DNA from 3 places in the Planococcus sp. TJ-307 genome. Region 2 is predicted to be linked to each of the others. Evidence: predicted binding sites of a transcription regulator. Region 2 holds the regulator's gene; each other region holds the start of a gene.

Region 1 (6,715 bases), 560 kb from region 2:
TTCGGGAATCGGGCAGGCAAAACGGTCGGTTCCATATCTGAATCGTCAAAGTTTGGAATAAAATCCACGGTACGCTTGTCGATATCGCGCAGCAATTCGGAAGAAATAGCGGACAAACGGGCTTCGGTGTAACGCATGGCAGCTGGCGAATCCCCGTCCATCGAACCGTTATTGCCGTGCATTTCAACGAGCATGTGGCGGATTTTCCAGTCTTGGCTCAAACGAACCATCGCTTCATAAACGGAACTGTCTCCGTGCGGATGGTAGTTGCCAATAACGTTACCAACCGTTTTGGCAGACTTCCGGAATGCTTTATCGTTGGTATTGCCTTCGTGGTACATCGCATATAAAATTCGGCGCTGAACAGGCTTTAATCCATCACGGGCATCCGGCAACGCCCGGTCTTGGATAATGTATTTGCTGTAACGGCCAAACCGATCGCCGATGACTTCTTCCAGCGGCAAATCTTGATATTTTTCGGTTTGTGTCATACAAGTTCCTCCTCAGCGTGAATCAAATCATTTTCTAGAATGTTGCTGTCATCTTCCAGTCCAAAATCGACATTATTTTCTATCCAGCGGCGTCTCGGTTCCACTTTATCGCCCATCAAGGTCGTGATGCCGCGTTCTGCGCGCGCACTGTCTTCAATGGTTACACGAATCAGCGTACGGGTTTCCGGGTTCATGGTCGTTTCCCATAACTGGTCAGCGTTCATCTCACCTAACCCTTTGTAGCGTTGCAAGGTGTAGCCTTTGCCGACTTTTTTGATGGACTCATCCAAATCCGCTTCGGTCCATGCATAATCGATCACTTCTTTTTTGCCAACGCCTTTAGATACTTTGTACAGCGGCGGCAGCGCAATAAACACTTTGCCGGCCTCAATCAAAGGCTTCATGTAACGGAAAAAGAACGTTAATAGCAGCACTTGAATGTGTGCACCGTCCGTATCCGCATCCGTCATGATAATGATTTTGTTGTAGGCGATGTCGTCAATCGAAAAATCAGATGACACACCGCCGCCAATGGCATGGATGATAGTGGAAATCTCTTCATTTTTCATGATTTCTTCAAGCTTCGCTTTTTCGGTATTAACGACTTTCCCGCGCAGCGGAAGAATTGCCTGAAATGTCCGGTCGCGTCCTTGTTTTGCTGAACCGCCGGCCGAATCTCCCTCTACCAAATACAATTCGTTTTTCGAGGCGTTGCGTGATTGCGCAGGCGTCAATTTGCCGGACAGCAACGCATCCGATTTTTTGCGTTTTTTGCCATTTCGCGCATCTTCCCGGGCTTTTCGAGCCGCCAATCGAGCCTGTGATGCCCGAATGGCTTTTCGTACAAGAGACGCGCTGAGATCTGCATTTTCTTCCAGGAAGTACATTAATTTCTGGGAAACGACCGAGTCCACGATGCTTCGTGCTTCACTCGTTCCCAATTTGCTTTTGGTCTGCCCTTCAAACTGCAGCAGCGCTTCCGGGATGCGGACAGACACAATGGCCGCCAACCCTTCACGGATGTCGGAGCCTTCCAGGTTTTTGTCTTTGTCTTTCAGCAAGTTGATTTTTCTCGCATAGTCATTGAACACCCGTGTCATTGCAGCTTTAGCGCCAGTTTCATGCGTTCCGCCGTCACGTGTCCGGACGTTGTTGACAAACGACAGGATCGTCTCAGAATAGCCGTCGTTAAACTGGAATGAAAACTCAATTTCCATTTCGTCCTGCTGACCTTCGATATACGCTACGGGGTGCAGCACATCTTTTTCCTCGTTGAGGTAAGCAACAAAAGCTTCAATGCCCGTTTCGTAATGGAAAATATCTTTCGTTTCCGTACGCTGGTCAAACAGCTCAATTTTCAGTCCTTTCAACAGAAAAGCCGATTCGCGCAGACGTTCTGAAAGGGTTTCGTAATTGTATTTCGATACGGAGAAAATGGATTCGTCCGGCAAAAAGTGCAGCAAGGTGCCCGTTTCTTTAGTCGAACCAATTTCTTCCAATGTCGTCACCGGCTTGCCGCCATTTTCAAAGCGTTGGCGGTATTTCTTACCATCGCGGTAGATCGTCACTTCCAAAAATTTAGACAGTGCATTTACAACAGACGCACCGACACCGTGAAGACCTCCACTTGTTTTGTAACCGCCCTGTCCGAATTTCCCGCCGGCATGCAAGACCGTTAAAATAACTTCCGGTGTTGGTTTTCCACTGCGATGCATTCCTGTAGGCATGCCGCGTCCGTAATCCCGGACACTGATGCTGTTGTCGTCATGAATGGTAACCGTGATTTTGTCTCCGTGTCCTGCAAGCGCTTCATCGACCGAGTTGTCGACAATCTCATACACCAAATGATGAAGACCGCGTGTATCCGTTGAACCGATATACATCCCTGGCCGTTTTCTGACAGCATCTAAGCCTTCGAGTACTTGGATCGCTTCTTCGTTGTATGCCGTATTTTGAATTTTAGCCATCTAATTCCCTCCAACGAACATTCGTTCGCATATTAATCTCTCTTTATCGTATTCTATTTCCTTGCCATCTGTCAAACTTCATAGAAAAAGAGCGCTGGGCGCCCTTAGCGATAATGCCTTATTTCAGGATGGCGTGTTCCACTTTGATGCAACGGTCCATGATGACTGTATATCCAGCATCAGTCAGCCGATTAAATACGTTTTCATCAACTACATTTAATTGTGTCCAAAATACAGGACATTCGATTTTTGTGAACTCATCGGCTATATCCTCTAAAAACTCACTGCGTCTGAAGACGTTGACGATATCCACTTTTTCTGGAATGTCGCTCAAAGAACCATAACTTTTTTCACCCAAAACAGTTTCTGCCTGAGGATTGACCGGAATGATGCGGTAGCCGGCCCGTTGCATCGCTTCGGATACCATATAGGAAGTGCGGCTTGGGTTCGGGCTGAGGCCGATCACAGCAATCGTTTTTGCATGATCAAGTATGTTTTTAATTTCTTTGCGGCTTGGATTGTTCAAGAGGATCACCTGTCCTTTTTATTCTATCATACACGATTTTGTCCTGCCTGTTGAATAATCCGGCAGCTATTGTTTAAAGAACTTCAGTCATGGTAAACTGATACTACAAAAATAAGCTTGTTTTAAAGGAGTCCATGATGACTATACTGCTTCCCATTTTACTCGCATACCTGCTTGGCTCGATTCCGTCTGCCCTTTGGGTTGGGAAACTTTTTTACAACACCGATATCCGCACAAAAGGCAGTGGCAATCTTGGTGCTACCAATACTTTTCGGACGCTCGGCAAAAAAGCCGGGATTGCGGTTACTTTGCTAGACATTCTTAAAGGAACAGCTGCAACACTGATTCCACTTTACATGGCAACAGATATCCACCCACTGGTGTTTGGTGTCATCGCAGTGATCGGACACATTTATCCGGTCTTTGCCAAATTCAAAGGCGGGAAAGCCGTTGCCACTTCTGGCGGCATCTTGCTCGGCTACCAATGGCCATTATTTGTCATGGCGGTCATAGTGCTGTTGATTGCATTGAAGATCACTAAAATGGTATCGTTATCATCAATCATCTTATCGATTGTGGCGATCATTTATACGACCATTTACGCAATTTTCACCGGCGACTACCTGTTTATGATTGTCATCTACATTTTGGCATTGTTCATCATTTTCCGCCACCGTGCCAATATTGCACGCATACGCGCAGGAACAGAGCCTAAAATCAACTGGTAATTCCAGTGGAGGGACGTGTGATATGAAGATCACCATCAGTGACGACGCACTCAATTGGTTTAAGAAAGAAATGGAAGTGGCGCCCGGAGAAGCTGTACGTTTTTTCGTCCGCTACGGTGGCTCCAGCAAGCTTCAGCCGGGATTTTCACTCGGCGTAACCAAAGATCAGCCGCATGAAATGGCTGTCCAAGTTCAACAAGATCAAGTCACTTATTTTATTGAACAAAGCGACGTCTGGTATTTTGATGGGCATAATCTTCAAGTCAGCGTCAACGATGAATTGCACGAACTTGATTATTCATACGCAAAATAAAAAAGCATGAGCTATTCATGCTTTTTTATTTTGTAATTTATTCAGTTGTTCTAAATGTCCTTCACGCTGTAAAATCGACTGCTGGCGATCACCGAACAAGTCATAATGCGGATAATTCCCCCGCAAATCCATCCATTCGCGTTGCAATCCGTATTGCTTGCCCCAACTTTCAAGTTTGTCGAGGTCACAGCAGCCCACTTTTGTGACCGTGCTGCATCCCGGAAATCGATCGTCCACCCAATAATGGGTTAAAAAAGATATCTGGCCATCAGTGACTCCTTGTTTCCAGCGTTCCAGCTCGTCTCGCTTAATTCCGAACGCCATCGGGTGCCTGCTTTTTGATTTCTTCGTATTTGTCATGCCATTCCGGGTAAATTTTCTTGATGGAAACCGGACGGAATGTATCTTTTTTGACCACAACGTGTTCGGAAATCGCAGTTGCGGCAATGGTGCCGTCTTCATGAACAACCTCATAGCCATACTTGGTCCGCAATCGTCCATGCTCTTCCACCCAAGTCCGGACAAAAGCTTTTTGCCCGTACCGAAGAACGGCTTTATATTGAATGGAAATATCGGTTACAGGTGACAAGTAACCATCCTTTTCCATGCCCGCATAGGTGAATCCTAAGTCTTCAATCAGCTTGGTGCGCCCGATTTCCAGCCAAATGATGTAGTTGGCATGATAAACAACACCCATTTGATCGGTTTCTGCGTAACGGATTTCAATTTCTTTTTCACTGATGTACATGTCCATTTCACCTCTTTACCAGTATACAAGAAATTTCTTCTTAATATAGTAGAAAAGGCTGCCGGGAAATTTCCCGGCAGCCTTTTTAACTTTCAGCTAAAACTTATTGTCCAGACTCCAGCGCCCAGATTCTAGGGTCATAAGCCACCCTGACTGTGTGGCTGAAGAAACGCCACTTCGCCAGTGTGTCTTATACCCGTCGAGGGGCTGCAGGATGCGGGTCAGCTAACCGTTGCGACAGGAAGTCGCGCTCTTAGGTTAGCTTCTGCTTTTGGGCGCTTTCGCTTTTCTTATACTTCCAGCAATTTGTTGCGGAGCACCATTTGCAGGATGCCTCCGTGGCGGAAATAATCCACTTCCACTTCGGAATCGAAACGTGCCAATACTTTAAACTCAGTCACTTTACCGTCTTCAGCAGTTGCTGTAACCGTCAAGACGTCGCGTGGTTTCACGTCGTCAGACAAGTTGACGCTGATGGTTTCGTGTCCAGTCAAGCCAAGTGAATCTGCACTTTCGCCGTTCACGAACTGCAATGGCAGAACGCCCATCATCACAAGGTTTGAGCGGTGAATACGCTCATAGCTTTCAGCGATGACTGTTTTGATGCCAAGAAGGAATGTCCCTTTAGCCGCCCAGTCGCGTGAAGAGCCCATGCCGTAATCTTTACCAGTTAAGACCACAAGTCCTGTGCCCTGTTCCTGATATTTCATGGCTGCATCGTAAATTGCCATTGTTTCGCCCGTTGGCCAGTAAGTGGTGTAACCGCCAGTTGTTCCTGGAGCTACTTGGTTACGGATACGAATGTTGGCGAATGTTCCGCGCATCATGACTTCGTGGTTACCACGACGAGATCCGTAAGAGTTGAAATTACGCGGCTCGACGCCGTTTGCACGAAGGTACAAGCCTGCTGGTGTATCTTTGCCGATCGCACCAGCTGGTGAAATGTGGTCAGTCGTGATCGAATCTGCAAATTTTGCAACGACACGAAGGCCAGCTAATGGCTGGATTGGAGCCGGTTCTTTTGAAAGACCTTCAAAGAACGGCGGGTTTTGAATATAAGTTGATGACGCATCAAACTCATACAATGAATCGTCGTTAGTTTCGATTGCATTCCAAGCTTCGTTCTCGTTGAATACATGCTCGTACTCTTTACGGAACAATTCTGGAGTAACCGTGTCTTTAACTACTTTTTTGATTTCTTCAGTTGAAGGCCAGATGTCTTTAAAGAATACGTCTTTGCCTTCTTTGTCTGTACCGATTGGTTCAACTGCGAAGTCGATGTCCACTGTTCCAGCAAGTGCATAAGCAACAACCAGCATTGGAGAAGCCAAGTAGTTCGCTTTTACAAGCGGATGGATGCGTCCTTCAAAGTTACGGTTACCTGACAATACAGATGAAACCAGCAAATCATTGTCCAAAATCGCTTCTTCGATTTCAGGAAGCAATGGACCTGAGTTACCGATACATGTAGTACAGCCGTAGCCGACCAAGTTAAAGCCAATTTGGTTCATGTAGTCTAACAAGCCTGAATCGTTCAAGTAGCCTGTAACAACTTTCGAACCTGGAGCCAATGACGTTTTCACGTAAGCAGGCGGAGTCAATCCTTTTTCAACTGCTTTTTTCGCTACTAGTCCAGCACCAAGCATTACGTATGGGTTAGAAGTGTTTGTACAAGATGTGATGGCGGCAATTGCCAGTGCACCAGTTTTCATTTCGGCCGTTTTGCCGTTTTTGAAGTTGACTGTTGCTGTTTTAGCAATTTCAGCTGCATCAAGTGCAAAGCCGTGTGGTCCTTCTTCACCTGTTACAGCTTTGTTGAACTCAGGCTTCATTTGAGACAACGGAATCAAATCCTGTGGACGTTTTGGTCCAGCAAGGTTTGGCTCAATCTCAGAAAGATCGATTTCCACAAGGTCTGTGTAGATTGGATCTTCGTTTTCAA
Region 2 (6,715 bases):
CAAAATCTAAATTTTGGTGATCTACTTAGACTGAAAATTCGCCAGGAAGTAAGAAAAGGGATGAACAACTGATGAAGAGGGCTGCATCAGTTGTTGACCGGCACTCCCTGCTCATCAAAAGTAATCCAAGGCGAATCGTCATAAGTTAGCTTTGGGTAGTCCATCCCTCTTTCTATGCTACGACCACCTATAAGATCATCGGGTAAACCCGGTGAGTGTAAGACCGTTAACATCAATCGTTCCTCTGATCGATCATACGTGTACTCGTAATGCATATCGGGCTCATCTTCAAATTTATAGATAACTTCCCAGTAACCTTGCTTGCTTTTTTGTGATACTTTTTTCATCACGGTTTCGGAGTCTGCGCCTTGTGCTTTTAAATAAGCGGTGGTTCGTTCTTCTGCTTTTTGCTCATAGTATGGGAAGTTGTAATACCAATAAAGACAGAATCCAAAAACAATAGCGAGTAGGTAAAGAAGTCTTTTTTTGTATTTCAATCTTTTCATCTCCTTTTCTTTTCAAAATTGTACCAGAAATGTATATAGAAAAGAGAAGGGAAATAAAATAAATAATTTCAGGCTAATAAACCGTCAGTGCTTAAGTAGTAAAGGGTTATGTCAGGAAAGAACCTATCATTTTCATACAAAGCACAATACCGAGAGGAGGAAGAACATGTCGATAAAATTGAATGCTGCTGTGTTAGCACTCTGGATTACGTAGATCGTGGCCTTTGACCGCAGTTATAGACGTCATGCCATGTGATAAACGCACTCATAAAACGGGAAGAGCATGACGATTTCTGAAAGCTTCCCAAGCTACTATCTGGCAAAGAATCCAGCAAAGCGTATTTACCATCGCTGCTGCTTAGTCATATGGATTGGTCAAGAAGTTCATATGTTTAAATAGGACGAAGTTAGAAGAGTGTGCTCCAGAGCTTTTTGACGTTTCCCTATCTCAAGTCAATGCGTCCCAAAGTAACTAGAATGTAGCAAAAATAGGTGACTGTATGATGTCAAATGGTATTAGAGGGTTCATTACCGGACAGAGTGCGGATTTGCTGATTATCGTTGATCCGTTTAAGCACTCAGAAGCGATGAATTCGAAAACAATTCGTGACAAAGTATGGGATGAACAGGGGTTCGCGCTTCCAATCAGCTTGAATAAAGGCGTATCTGTCATTGCGATCATGAAGCACTGACATGAGAATGATATCATTGATCGATTGCATAAACGTTCTTCGCATGAATGGAAGCGAATTTGAAATCCCACTCGGGTAAAAGACGAAGATGACTTGCTTGATCACGAAATAGGCAAACCATTTTGTCCGGAGTTATACTTTAATAAATTTTAGACTGGTAACCCGGAATTGGTTCACGTTGAGAATGAAAGATGAGAAGCTGAGTAACGCAATCAAGGAGTGGCTGCGTATATTGAAAACGAAAGAAGTTTTCAAGGACATGTGGCAGTTTGAGAGAAAGACGGGGAATAAAGATGTGGCCATTGAAAGTTCGATACGTCTAAATACAACTTGAATACTACGTAGTTAAAAGCGGGATATAACGGTTCGAACACGAGTTCATCAGCCAACTATATAGAAGAAACTTATTTTGATTGAAATATATTATGAGCACACAAGATTATTGTTATCGATCAATTTTCATCTATTACTATACATCAATAAATAAAGTAGAGTTTAATAATTTTAGACTGATCAAGTTTTAAAATCTATGAAAATCTTTAAAAAGACCGAGTATATAATTCGCACAAGCGTCCACCCTTTAGAAAGAAAGCAATACTTGAAAATATATTTATAGTCAAACTTTTGAAGCTTTCGAGGTTGGGGGGGTCTATTAAAAGTTAAATAGATCTCAAGTAATAAAATCATTCCAGTTTAGTGTAATAGGAAGCGATACAAAAAGAGAAAAAGACAGTCTTTTCAGACCGTCTTTCTCTCTTATTTTTTTGTTTTGAGAGGTATAGCGCTCCCGAATATAATGCCCAATCCCATACCCATAGCAAGGCCGATAGCTAAATTGTCTATCGCAATCCCAATAGCAGATCCAATACTTACCCCGAAGGCAATACCAACACCTATATTTGTTTCACGCTTATTGCTTTTATTCTTGTTCTCTGAGAGTTCTTTATCATCCGTCATAAAAATTGCCTCCTTATTTCTGAGTCTGATTTTTATTTTTCGATGTGAAAGCATAGAGGCCTAAAAAGATAACTAACAATGCAGGGATGACTGTAGCACCCATAGAATTACCTCCTCGTATATAAACTTGTTAATACTAGTACGGATACAAAGGATAGAAGTTTCGTTAACAAAAAGTTGTAACTGGAATACGCAATATTTTACATAAATGAATATAAGTCTTGAAAGAACTAATTTATTAAGAAAACTCTTATTTGGAGAAATACTATAACCCCAAATATGCTAATAAAAGCCCACACAACCTCCCAAAACCTGCATCTTCAGCAACAGCTCCCATTATAAAGTTGATAAACATCTGTAAAGTTCAGTAAAAATTTCAGTGCTTAATTTGTTTACAGGAGAATTTTTCGGGTTATAATTAAGTGCAGCCAATATGTTTAATAACTCATACTGAATTTTCCTTTTTAACGAAGGAAGATTTTGTGGGAGGGGATTAAATTGAGGAAAATCCAAGGACTTCCAAGTCTTATTGAGTATTTGGAGTCAGTAAATTATCCGCTGGCTGCAGAGCAGATTACAGATTTGATGTCGAAGAGAAAGATTCCGCACCGCAAAGCGTTCCAGGACACTGTGATTTTTAATTTGGAACACATCGACTGGTGGATTGCTGAGCAGCGGAAACGATGATGAGTTAAAGAATGTGCTTAACAAAAAAGAAGATCTCGGCTCCCGTTCTGCAAAGAAATGGGAACGGGGTTTTCCTTTTTTTTTTGGTAACTTTATACACTTTTGAGCGTCTACTGTTATAATAATGTAAAAAGAAGGGAAGATCGGCTATGCGTTTTTTGAAAACAATTCTTATCTTCCTCATATTTTTTTCATTCGCGGGAATTGGTGCTTATGTAGTGGGGCCGGATTTTTCAGCCGACCGATTGGTTGCAAAAGCGACAGAGGAACTGCGAAGCTCGGGCCAGATGGAAAAAATAGTGGAGTACGTTGAAAGTGATCCGCAAATGATGGAGTACGTTGAAGAGGCTCAGGCGGCTGAACAAGAAAGTGAAGCTTTGCCATTTGAAACAAGCGATGATGCAGCGGGCACCGTCATTAAAAAAGTGGGCATTACCGACTTGGCCAAGATGAAGTCAGGGATTGAGGACGGCACAATGTCTGCAGAACAAGTGATTCAGCAATTGGAAGAAGATCTTAATGAAGAAGAAATGCTGGCGCTGAAAGTGCTGATGTACCAGGAATTATACAAACAGCAATAAAACATAGAATATGGTAGACTGATTCACGGAGACAAAGTAAATAATTCTAAGGAGGCCATTGCATGAAAACATTTCAAGTAGAATTTAATTTTGATCAAGGAAACACCATTGTTCATAACGTCCAGGCTGTGGACAAAGAATCGGCACTGGGTAAAATTCCTTCCAATGGTACTTATGAAATTTCTGATGTGGAGACAGGCAATATTTATCGCATTACAATCAATTTGGTTAATTATATAAAAGTCAGCGAGTTGTAGAAGAACTTTTCTCGATAAGCTGCACGCGGGTGCTGCTTATGCAGCATCTTTTTTGTGCCCATATGTCAAAGCAAGCAATTTGAAACTGGAGGGATTAGATGAATTTCAAAGGGTCAAGCGCATACGAAGAAAAGGATTTTTTAGCAAACTACCTGCAAAGAAGAAACCGGATTGACAGCCCCAATAATAGTATTGAAAAACCGGTGATTTATGAACTTCTTGGCGAGTTTCAAAACAAACGGATACTGGACTTAGGCTGCGGGGACGCCACTTTTGGCAAAGAGCTTCTTCAAGCGGGCGCAAATCAGTACCACGGCGTAGAAGGATCTCGGGCGATGGAGAGGCTGGCAAAAGAAAATCTAGCAGGGCTGAATGCGCGCATCAGCTTGGCTACTATGGAAACTTTCGCTTATCCAAAAGAGAGCTACGATATTGTGGCTTCACGCTTAGCGATTCACTATTTGCCGGATGTGGAACGGCTGTTTAAACAGATTTACCAGACGTTAAAGCCGCAAGGAACCTTTGTCTTTAGCGTCCAGCATCCGCTGACAACCAGTGCTTTTGACAGCAAAAAGTCTGGAGAGAAAAGAAGCAACTGGATAGTGGATGATTATTTTAATGAAGGCGAACGGCAAGAGCCTTGGATTGATAAAGTGGTGGTCAAGCATCATCGAACCATCGAAAGTTATTTTACAGCATTATCGAATGCAGGGTTTAGCGTTACAGGACTTCAAGAGGGCATGCCAAAGCGGCAGCATTTCGAGGATGTTGGCGAGTTTGATAGAAGAAAAAGAATTCCGGTTATTTTGGCTTTCAGCTGCGTGAAACTCGAATAAGGAAAAGTTTACATAATAATAATACAATAAAAAAACACCGGGAAGATTGCTCCCGGTGTTTTTTAGTGAATCTGGCGGTAGACGCCGACAACTTTACCAAGAATGGAAACTTGGTCAACGATGATAGGATCCATCGATGAGTTTTCAGGCTGCAGACGGAAATAGCTTTCTTCGCGGAAGAAACGTTTGACTGTTGCTTCGTCTTCAGCCGTCATCGCTACAACGATGTCGCCGTTATTAGCTGTTTGCTGCTGTTTAACAATGACATAGTCGCCGTTTAAAATGCCGGCTTCAATCATACTTTCACCCATAATTTCCAGCATGAAGATATGATCATCTTCTGTACCATAGCTCTGGGGCAGTGGGAAGAATTCTTCCACATTTTCAATAGCTGTGATGGGAATACCAGCGGTTACTTTACCGATTAACGGCACATGCAAAACTGGACTTTTATCAATAAGCGCTTCGTCAGTGCTGATTACTTCAATTGCTCTTGGTTTTGTTGGGTCGCGGCGAATCAAGCCTTTGCTTTCAAGCCGTGCCAAGTGGCCGTGTACGGTCGAACTGGATGCCAAACCGACTGCTTCGCCAATTTCACGTACGGACGGTGGGTAGCCTTTTAAGCGAACTTCTTCTTTTATGAATGTCAGAATATCTTCTTGGCGCTTGGATACTTTTTTCAACAGTTTCACCTCATTTGAGTAATTCTACTTAATTTCTACCAATAGTATACCAACTCGGGCTGTGAAATGCAAACATAGGTTCGAATTTAATTCTTGACAACAACACCTGTTCGCCTTATTATGAGAACATACATTCCGAACATACATTCTCAGGAGGCGATCAATTTGACAATCATTCGACAAAACTTTTACTTAATCGCGTTTTTTGCTTTAATTGTGGCATTTACTTTGTACGCAATTCTGTCCCATAATACTAATAGTGCGCAAATGAGCCAAGTTGAAATAGAAGAAGGCGACACACTTTGGACTTTAGCTGAATCGTTCAGCGGCACAACCCCCCATCACGAATGGATAGAAGAGATTATGAAAGAAAACAATCTTTCTACTTCTAAAATTATTGCAGGGCAATCTCTTAAAATTCCCAGCGATCAATTAAAATTTGCTCCTGATGAGACCACTAAATTTGCAGGTGATACTGAATGAAAAAAAATGCATTAATTTATTGCCGTGTCAGCACGACCAAAGATACTCAGGAATCTTCACTTGAGAGACAGGAAGAGGAACTGATGAAATTTGCATTTGAACAAGGCCATCAAGTGGATGCTGTGTTTACCGATCAGCACAGCGGCTATGAAATGGACCGTGAAGGGCTGCTCGAGATGCTGAATTCGATCAAAACCGAGCAAGTCGACGCGGTATTCGTCCAAGACGAAACACGTTTAGGGCGGGGCCATGCCCGCATTGCGCTGCTGCATGTGATGAAGAAATACGGTGTGGAAGTTTACACGCTATCAGACCGGGGACCCATCGCATTAAATGACATGGACGATATGGTTCTCGAAATTCTGGCGATCGTCGAAGAATACCAGCGCAAAATACATAATGCCAAAATTAAGCGGGGCATGAAGCGCGCTGTGGAAAATGGCTATCAACCGGAAAAAAATCTAAAAGGCAAAGGCAATCCGGATGGACGGGAGCGCCTGGATTTGCCGATTGACCAAATAGTCAGCTTGAAGACCAATGGCCTGACATTCAGCGAAATCGCAGTAACGCTTCAAGGCTTTGGCTATCAGGCGAGCAAAGCAACCGTCCATCGCCGCTATAAAGAGTACGAACAGCTGATGAAAGACTAAAACGTTGCAGAAACCTGACTTTTTTTGTACCATATGTACAGAAGAAAGGTGGATGTCTATGTTATCGCCAGACAAATTAAGTCGCATAAGCCAGCTGTCACGGAAGTCAAAAACTGCTGGATTATCGCAAGAAGAAGCAAAAGAGCAATCCGCGCTGCGTGAGGAATACTTGCAGACTTTCCGCAAAACAATGCGCGGCACAATTGAAAATGTAAAAGTGATTGATCCGAACGGAAACGATGTAACTCCGGAAAAGGTCAAAAATCTTCGAGAGAATAAGTATTTGAATTAACTACTTATTCTCTTTTTCATTGTATTCTTTTCTATTGTTGACTAAACTAATAAGGAATAATATTTTTTTTGAGAGAGGATGTTACTATGTC
Region 3 (6,715 bases), on a different contig from region 2:
GCCAACTGGAAATCGGTGTCAATAAAGAAAAGCTGGAAAGCACGACCGAAGAATCGTTCTTATATTACGAAGAAGCAGCACCCACAGAGTCAGCCCTTTAATTGCTGAAACTTGCCTATCGGCTTTGCTTACGTACATAAAAACGCCTTGTTCAACTTTTACGATTGAAAAAGGCGTTTTGTTATGCAGATTTTCAGAGAGATTCAAAATTTGCAGTCAGCGGTCTGATTGCCAAAGAGTCTATTTGTTCCTATACTGATGAAGAAATGAAAGCGGGGATCCTTATGAAATTAAAACTAATGCTAGCGGCTTTACTGTTCCTGGCCGGCTGCAGCATGCTGGAATCGACTGATACGTCCGGTACGACCAACCGCATTGGTGTGGAAGTGACACAAGTCATCGACGGCGATACCATTAAAATCATCTACGAAGGCGAAGAAGTGACCGTTCGGTACTTGCTGATGGATACGCCGGAAACCAATCACCCGCGACTTGGCGAGCAGCCTCTTGGCAAAGAAGCGACCGAAGCCAACAAACGGCTGATCGAATCCGGTGACGTATCAATTGAATTTGACGTTGGCGACCGCTTTGATGATTATGACCGGCTGCTGGCTTATATTTACGTTGATGGCGAAAGCGTTCAAGAACAGCTGCTCGAGTCTGGTCTGGCCAGAGTCGCCTACGTATTCCCTCCAAACACCCGCTACCTCGATGACTTTGAGCAAGCGGAACAAATCGCAAAAGACGATGAAACTGGCGTGTGGCAATACGAAAACTATTCAACTGACCGAGGCTTTAATGCGGATGCCTATGGACAGGAAGAAACCACTACTTTCAATGAAGAACAGACCAATGGCGACTGCGATATCAAAGGCAACATCAACCGCAGCGGCAACAAAATCTACCACCTGCCAAGCGACTCTTCGTATGAACAGACCAATCCCGAAGAATGGTTTTGTTCGGAGCAGGACGCACAAGATGCTGGATTTCGAGGCGTTGGGCAATAAAGACTGGTATATAGTGTTTTTACTCTGTAAAGAGCCTAGCTTTTCTACGATGAAGTAGAAAAGCCAGGCTCTTTTATTTCTAACTTATTTTGAGGATAAAAAATTTAAAGCAGCTTTCAAAAAACGAAAAACTGAATGAGTATTTTTAAAAATAACAATTCACAAAGCTACTTCATAAATCCGCTCTATTTAATCATAGTCAAATATCAGGATTTTTAATCTGTTTCCGTTGCTCCCAGTTTTTTTCTTTGGGTCCTGCTTTCCAGAAAAGCGGAGCATCTTTCGGTAACTTTCCGAAAATAAAGCCCGCAAAAGGTATAAACCGATGGAACGCCCAGATGAAAAAGTAACAGAATACAACTGCAAGTCCAAACTGAAGCCATATCATGATATGCCAGGAGAGTCCTGTTTCCTTTGTTGGGAAGAATAACATCACGTAATACAGGATAAATGGATGCACCAAATAATAACCAAACGAATAAGAAGCTACATATTTAAGCTTGGCAGTAGTCTTCCCACCAAAGAACGCAGCAAATTTTTCGGAAATATAAAAGAAGAAAAGTGCACCTACAGTCAAATAGATAATCCCAATAAGGCGATAATATTCTATAGGTATGTCAACCCGCTCACCGAACAAATTCCGGTAATGTATGGATACAAAAATTATGCCACAGAAAAGCGAGACAGCACCGGCCAGCGCAATTTTTCGATTGGTTATTTTAGCGGATACGGTTTCATAGTGAAGGCCAATCCATGCACCTAATGAAAATGCCGCAAAATAGTTCAAGAAAAAGTGCGTTGATGTTAAGCGGTACTCCATATTTAATGTGAAAAAGATAAATTCAATCAAAAAGCCAATGAGCCACAAGTATTTCCGCAGAAATTTCGAATAACGCACTATGACTAGAATGAGTGGAAATATAAGATAAAATTGCACAATCAGATAGATGAACCAAAGCTGATAATGACTTTCACCGTTTAGCAGCCTATGCCACGCTTCCTCAAGAACAAAAGTTCTGGCACCTAGATGGACATTGAAAAATTCATAAAAAATAGACCAGATGATGTAAGGAATAATAATATACGTTACCCGTTTTTTAAAATAGGACTTAAAAACATCTTTTGTTAATACACGTGTCCGATAGTTGTAGAAAAACACAATGCCGACCAACATAACAAACAGTGACGACTCCACACGGATTATTCGGTTAATGAAGTGATAAAATTGATGTTGATATGTGAAAGGTTCAAACAAGTGAAAAATTTGAGCGGTAGTATGTACGAGAACTACCATCACCATTGCCATAATACGAATATAATATATAGAATTAATTTCACGATTCAGTGCAACCCAACTCCTTACTGTTAACATTCGATTTAATGTTAACTTGCGTTTATTAAATCTCCATATCCTTCTAGTTGAAAGTTGGGATTTTATCATTTTATTATTGATTTAACTTTTAACAGTTAGCATACTTTTAAAATTGTTATGATTATTTACTATCTTCCTCAGAGAAACAGCTTAGATTTATAAATTCTTCTATCCGTTATTGTACTATATTTTCCTTAGTATTTGTTACGGATTCTAAATAACCTAAAAATCAGAACAAAAATGAACCAACTCAAATTTCAAGTTGGCTCATTTTATTAGTCAAGAATCGCAGATCCCATCCTCTTTCTACCATATTCTCAACAAACAAGGCAGAAACAACAATCATAAAAACTTTTCAACTTTTTTCAAAAAGCTATTGTAGTGCTCGTCTCAAACGTATATACTAAATAATGTCGAAGTACTGTAAGCGTCATTACATAAACGTTTACCACGATTCCTTAGCTCAGCTGGGAGAGCGCTACCTTGACAGGGTAGAGGTCGCTGGTTCGAGCCCAGTAGGAATCATATAAAAGCAACCGCGTAGCCTTTGGGCTGTGCGGTTTTTCTTTTGCGATAGACTTGGCAGTTTCTAATCAACAATCACAATTGAAATGACTTCATCCATCGGCAGCCTGTGGTTCGCCAATTGATCTCCATAAATCAGCATCCGGCTTGTCGCATCGATTCCTTTAATCACCCCTCTGTTTGTATAGATCACCCCGGCCTTCCAGCTGTGGATAATGACGTTGCATTGGCGTTTGAGTGCAATGTCCATTTCTTCCTGTATCAACTCCAGATCGAATTCATTTAGATCGGGTTTTGGCACCCATTCGTCTTTTTCATACCATGCCCGGATCAACTCAACATGCTCTGGCAACATTAACGCTGTCCACTTAATGCGCCCACGGTCTTTGATGTCTCCTACTGTTTTCAAGTATTTATTGCGCTTCATTGGGCCACCTCCTTATTCTTTATTATGTCCGCCAATCAATTTTGTTCTTGCAATGGCCGTTCCTGCCGCAGTACCCGAGATTCCCCGGTAAATCGCCGAGTAGCCATATCGTTTTCGGATCCTGTCCATCGCTTCTCCAAGGCTTCTGTTTTCAAATTTTTTCTCATCGAAAAGGCTTAGCTGCATTGTTGATTCTTCTTCTAGGTTGCTAATCGCCAGTGAAATCTGCCGAATGGGTTTGTACTGAAAATTCTCCCTGAAAATCTGCAAGCAAACCTGGTACATCTTTAAAGTGTCGTTTGTTGCTTCGTCAATAGAGCGTGAGCGTGAAAATCCTCCGCCAAAAGCGGTCTTGCTGTAAACCATGCTCAAATGGATGGTTCGCCCTGCACGGCGGGCTTGCCGCGTTCGCATAGCGACATCTTCGCACATTTCCAGGATAATCGTCATGATGTCTTTTTCTTCTATGTAATCCCGATACAAAATTTGTCCTTTCCCGTAACTGATCTGGCCTTCGATTAAAGGCGATCCCATATCTGATAAATCGATGCCATTGGCATGCTGATGGAGCTGGTTTCCCATAATGCCAAACTGTTCTTCCAGGAGGGCAACGTCTGTGCACGCCAAATCGCCAACAGAATAGATGCCCATACTGTTCAAGGTTTTTTCTGTCCGGTGCCCAATTCCCCACATTTTACTCAACGGTCTTACTGGCCACAACTTCATGGCAATGTCCGTGTGAGTCCAATAGGCGAAACCTTTTTCTTTCGCTTCCAAATCCAGTGCCAATTTGGCCATCAGCATATTTGGCCCTCCCCCAACTGCAGAAGGCAATTTGAAATCATCCAGAATTTCCTGCTGGATGCGGTGCATGGTGGAGGTCGGCGGACCCCATAGCTTTTCAGTTCCGGTCAACTCGATAAAACTCTCGTCTACACTGTAGATATGAATCGATTCTTTCGGCACATAAGTCCCCAACAATTCGGTGATGGCCATGGACTTTTGCAAGTACAGTTTCATTTTTGGCTCGATCAGCAAAATATCGGGATGATCCGGAATTTCAAAAAGCCGGGTGCCGGTTTTCACACCAAACCGCTCCTTCATCATCGGCGATGCCGCTAAAACAACACTCCCTTTCCGCTCCTGATTTCCAACTACCGCGAGGCAGACTTCGAGCGGATCCAAACCCAGCTCAACGGCGGAAACGCTGGCATAAAAGCCGCACATATCAATACAAAATATATAACGTTCTGGCAATTCAAAAGCCATTACAATTACCACCTCTCGAAAGGGAACGTTTGTTCTTATTCTATACCACGAATATCACGACGACAATCCCTTTTACGAAAATATAAATTTGGTATATAGCAAGTGCGAATTCCTATAGAAAGGTTTTCCAACAATCGTTCTTTTTGTTAAGCGGACACAACAGCCGATTCGTCAAATTTTCTAACTACTTTACATTTGGCCCGAGGCATTATATGATTAGCCAAGTAAAAGATTTGGCATCGATCGTTCTTAGGAGATTGTCGAAATCAATAGGAACCATTGGGTGCCAAACCCACTGCAAGCTTTAGGAACAAAGTTTGCTTTGAAAAAGTCATCGCCTTCGGGTGATGACTTTTTTCGTTGTTCCTGGTAAAGATAATGAAACAATAAAACCGGCCGGAGCATACGCCCCGACCGGTTTTGTGTTTTACTAAGCTTCTGCTGTTTTCGCAGGTTTTTTATCGCGTGCTATCCATTGAAGTCCGAATAAGATGACAAATGAAATGGCACCAATTGTATCAGACAATCCTTCTGGATAAATCAACGCCAATCCAGTTGCAAAGGTAATAATGCGTTCGAACCAGTTAAGCTTCCGGTACCAATACCCGATCAGCCCTGCTCCAATTGCAACCATTCCTGTTAGAGCTGTAATCAATACCCAAATCAATTCAGGCCAAGTAGTATCGATCATTAGGAGCGATGGAGACAATACGAACATATAAGGAATAATAAACGCGGCGGCTGCTAATTTGGCTGCAGTAAATCCAGTCCGTATCGGCTCTCCGCCTGAGATGCCTGATGCTGCAAATGCTGCAAGCGCAACAGGTGGTGTAATGTCTGCGATAATCCCGAAGTAGAAAACAAATAGGTGGGCAGACAAAGCGACCACAAGCGGCACGGCTGCTCCAACCGGCTCATCCAGCATCAATAGCGTGATAATGGCTGGCGCCGCTATCGTAGAGGTGATGACATAGTTGGCAGTCGTTGGCGATCCCATACCTAAAACAATTGCTGCAAGCATTGTGAAGAATAACGTTAACAGGATATTTCCTCCTGAAGCTGAAACCAATCCGTTTGCCAAACTCAATCCGAGTCCGGTCTTTACAACTACCCCAACGATAATCCCCGCTGCTGCCGTTGCAGCTGCGACAGCTAAAGCCGTGCGAGCACCGTCAACAAGCGCCATAATGATATCTTTGAAATTCAAACGCGTTTCTTTATTGAAAGCACTGACGAAAATCGTCAACAGGATTCCGTAAAGTGCTGCCTGCATAGTCGGAATGCCGATTAAAAGGAAGACAATAATCGCCACAATCGGCAACAGAAGATAAATCTTTTTCAAAACTTCCTTCCGATCTGGCATTTCCTCTGGTGAAAGACCTTTCAACCCAATCCGTTTTGCTTCGAAATGAGTCATAATCCAAACACCTGTGAAATACAAAAGAGCTGGTATTGTAGCTGCTTTTGCAATTTCCCAATAAGTGACTCCCCCGATAAACTCAACCATCAGGAAAGCTGCGGCACCCATAATCGGCGGCATTAACTGTCCGCCTGTTGATGCTGCGGCTTCTACCCCACCGGCAAACTCTTTCTTATATCCAAGCTTTTTCATCATCGGAATCGTATACGAACCCGATGTTACAACATTGGCAACCGAACTTCCCGAAATAGTCCCTTGCAGGGCGCTTGAGAAAATCGCTACTTTTGCTGGTCCTCCTGTCAAATTCCCGGCCAGTGAGACGGCCAAGTCATTAAAATACTGCCCGACTCCTGTTTTCACCAGGAAGGATCCGAATAGTAGGAAGGTAAAAATGAAAGTTGCGGATACGCCAATTGGCGTTCCCAGTATCCCATCGGTAGTGTAGAACATCAGTTGAACAATCGAATCCAAATCCTGGCCTCTGTGACGTAAAAAGCCTGGGAAATAAGGACCGAAAAAGGCATATACTAAAAACAGACTGGCAATAACCGTAATCGGCATGCCCACTGCCCGACGCGTCGCTTCAAGCGTTAGCAGGATCGCTAAAATTCCGACAATCAAATCCAATTCGGTAACCCGTCCGAGACGGAATACCAGATCATCGTACATGATTGGCCAATAGGCAGCTACGCCAA

Evidence for each region. The regulator LexA, encoded in region 2, represses DNA repair genes until DNA is damaged. The targets are predictions, from matches to a motif close to CGAACATATGTTCG.
Region 1: parE (DNA topoisomerase IV subunit B) is a predicted target of LexA. The motif match lies at 2,473-2,486, and genes of this name have one in related genera.
Region 3: AC4EHK_RS05265 (Y-family DNA polymerase) is a predicted target of LexA. The motif match lies at 4,623-4,636, and genes of this name have one in related genera.

The regions. Positions count from the first base shown of each region.
Region 1 covers NZ_JBZDOJ010000002.1:628,267-634,981, forward strand. The annotation lists gene parC (DNA topoisomerase IV subunit A) at 1-491, opposite strand, end outside; gene parE (DNA topoisomerase IV subunit B) at 488-2,458, opposite strand; gene AC4EHK_RS09465 (CoA-binding protein) at 2,577-2,990, opposite strand; gene plsY (glycerol-3-phosphate 1-O-acyltransferase PlsY) at 3,122-3,712, shown strand; gene AC4EHK_RS09475 (HesB/YadR/YfhF family protein) at 3,735-4,025, shown strand; gene AC4EHK_RS09480 (hypothetical protein) at 4,041-4,349, opposite strand; gene AC4EHK_RS09485 (acyl-CoA thioesterase) at 4,333-4,773, opposite strand; gene acnA (aconitate hydratase AcnA) at 5,064-6,715, opposite strand, start outside.
Region 2 covers NZ_JBZDOJ010000002.1:69,132-75,846, forward strand. The annotation lists gene AC4EHK_RS06500 (hypothetical protein) at 87-497, opposite strand; gene AC4EHK_RS06505 (hypothetical protein) at 1,010-1,198, shown strand; gene AC4EHK_RS06510 (glycine zipper domain-containing protein) at 1,955-2,155, opposite strand; gene AC4EHK_RS06515 (hypothetical protein) at 2,654-2,842, shown strand; gene AC4EHK_RS06520 (hypothetical protein) at 2,992-3,423, shown strand; gene AC4EHK_RS06525 (hypothetical protein) at 3,486-3,680, shown strand; gene AC4EHK_RS06530 (class I SAM-dependent methyltransferase) at 3,779-4,516, shown strand; gene lexA (transcriptional repressor LexA) at 4,579-5,199, opposite strand; gene yneA (cell division suppressor protein YneA) at 5,365-5,682, shown strand; gene AC4EHK_RS06545 (YneB family resolvase-like protein) at 5,679-6,332, shown strand; gene AC4EHK_RS06550 (DUF896 domain-containing protein) at 6,391-6,624, shown strand; gene tkt (transketolase) at 6,711-6,715, shown strand, end outside.
Region 3 covers NZ_JBZDOJ010000001.1:1,091,387-1,098,101, reverse strand. The annotation lists gene AC4EHK_RS05290 (hypothetical protein) at 1-101, shown strand, start outside; gene AC4EHK_RS05285 (thermonuclease family protein) at 285-1,007, shown strand; gene AC4EHK_RS05280 (acyltransferase) at 1,207-2,379, opposite strand; tRNA gene AC4EHK_RS05275 (tRNA-Val) at 2,832-2,904, shown strand; gene AC4EHK_RS05270 (YolD-like family protein) at 2,969-3,331, opposite strand; gene AC4EHK_RS05265 (Y-family DNA polymerase) at 3,344-4,600, opposite strand; gene AC4EHK_RS05260 (TRAP transporter permease) at 5,031-6,715, opposite strand, start outside.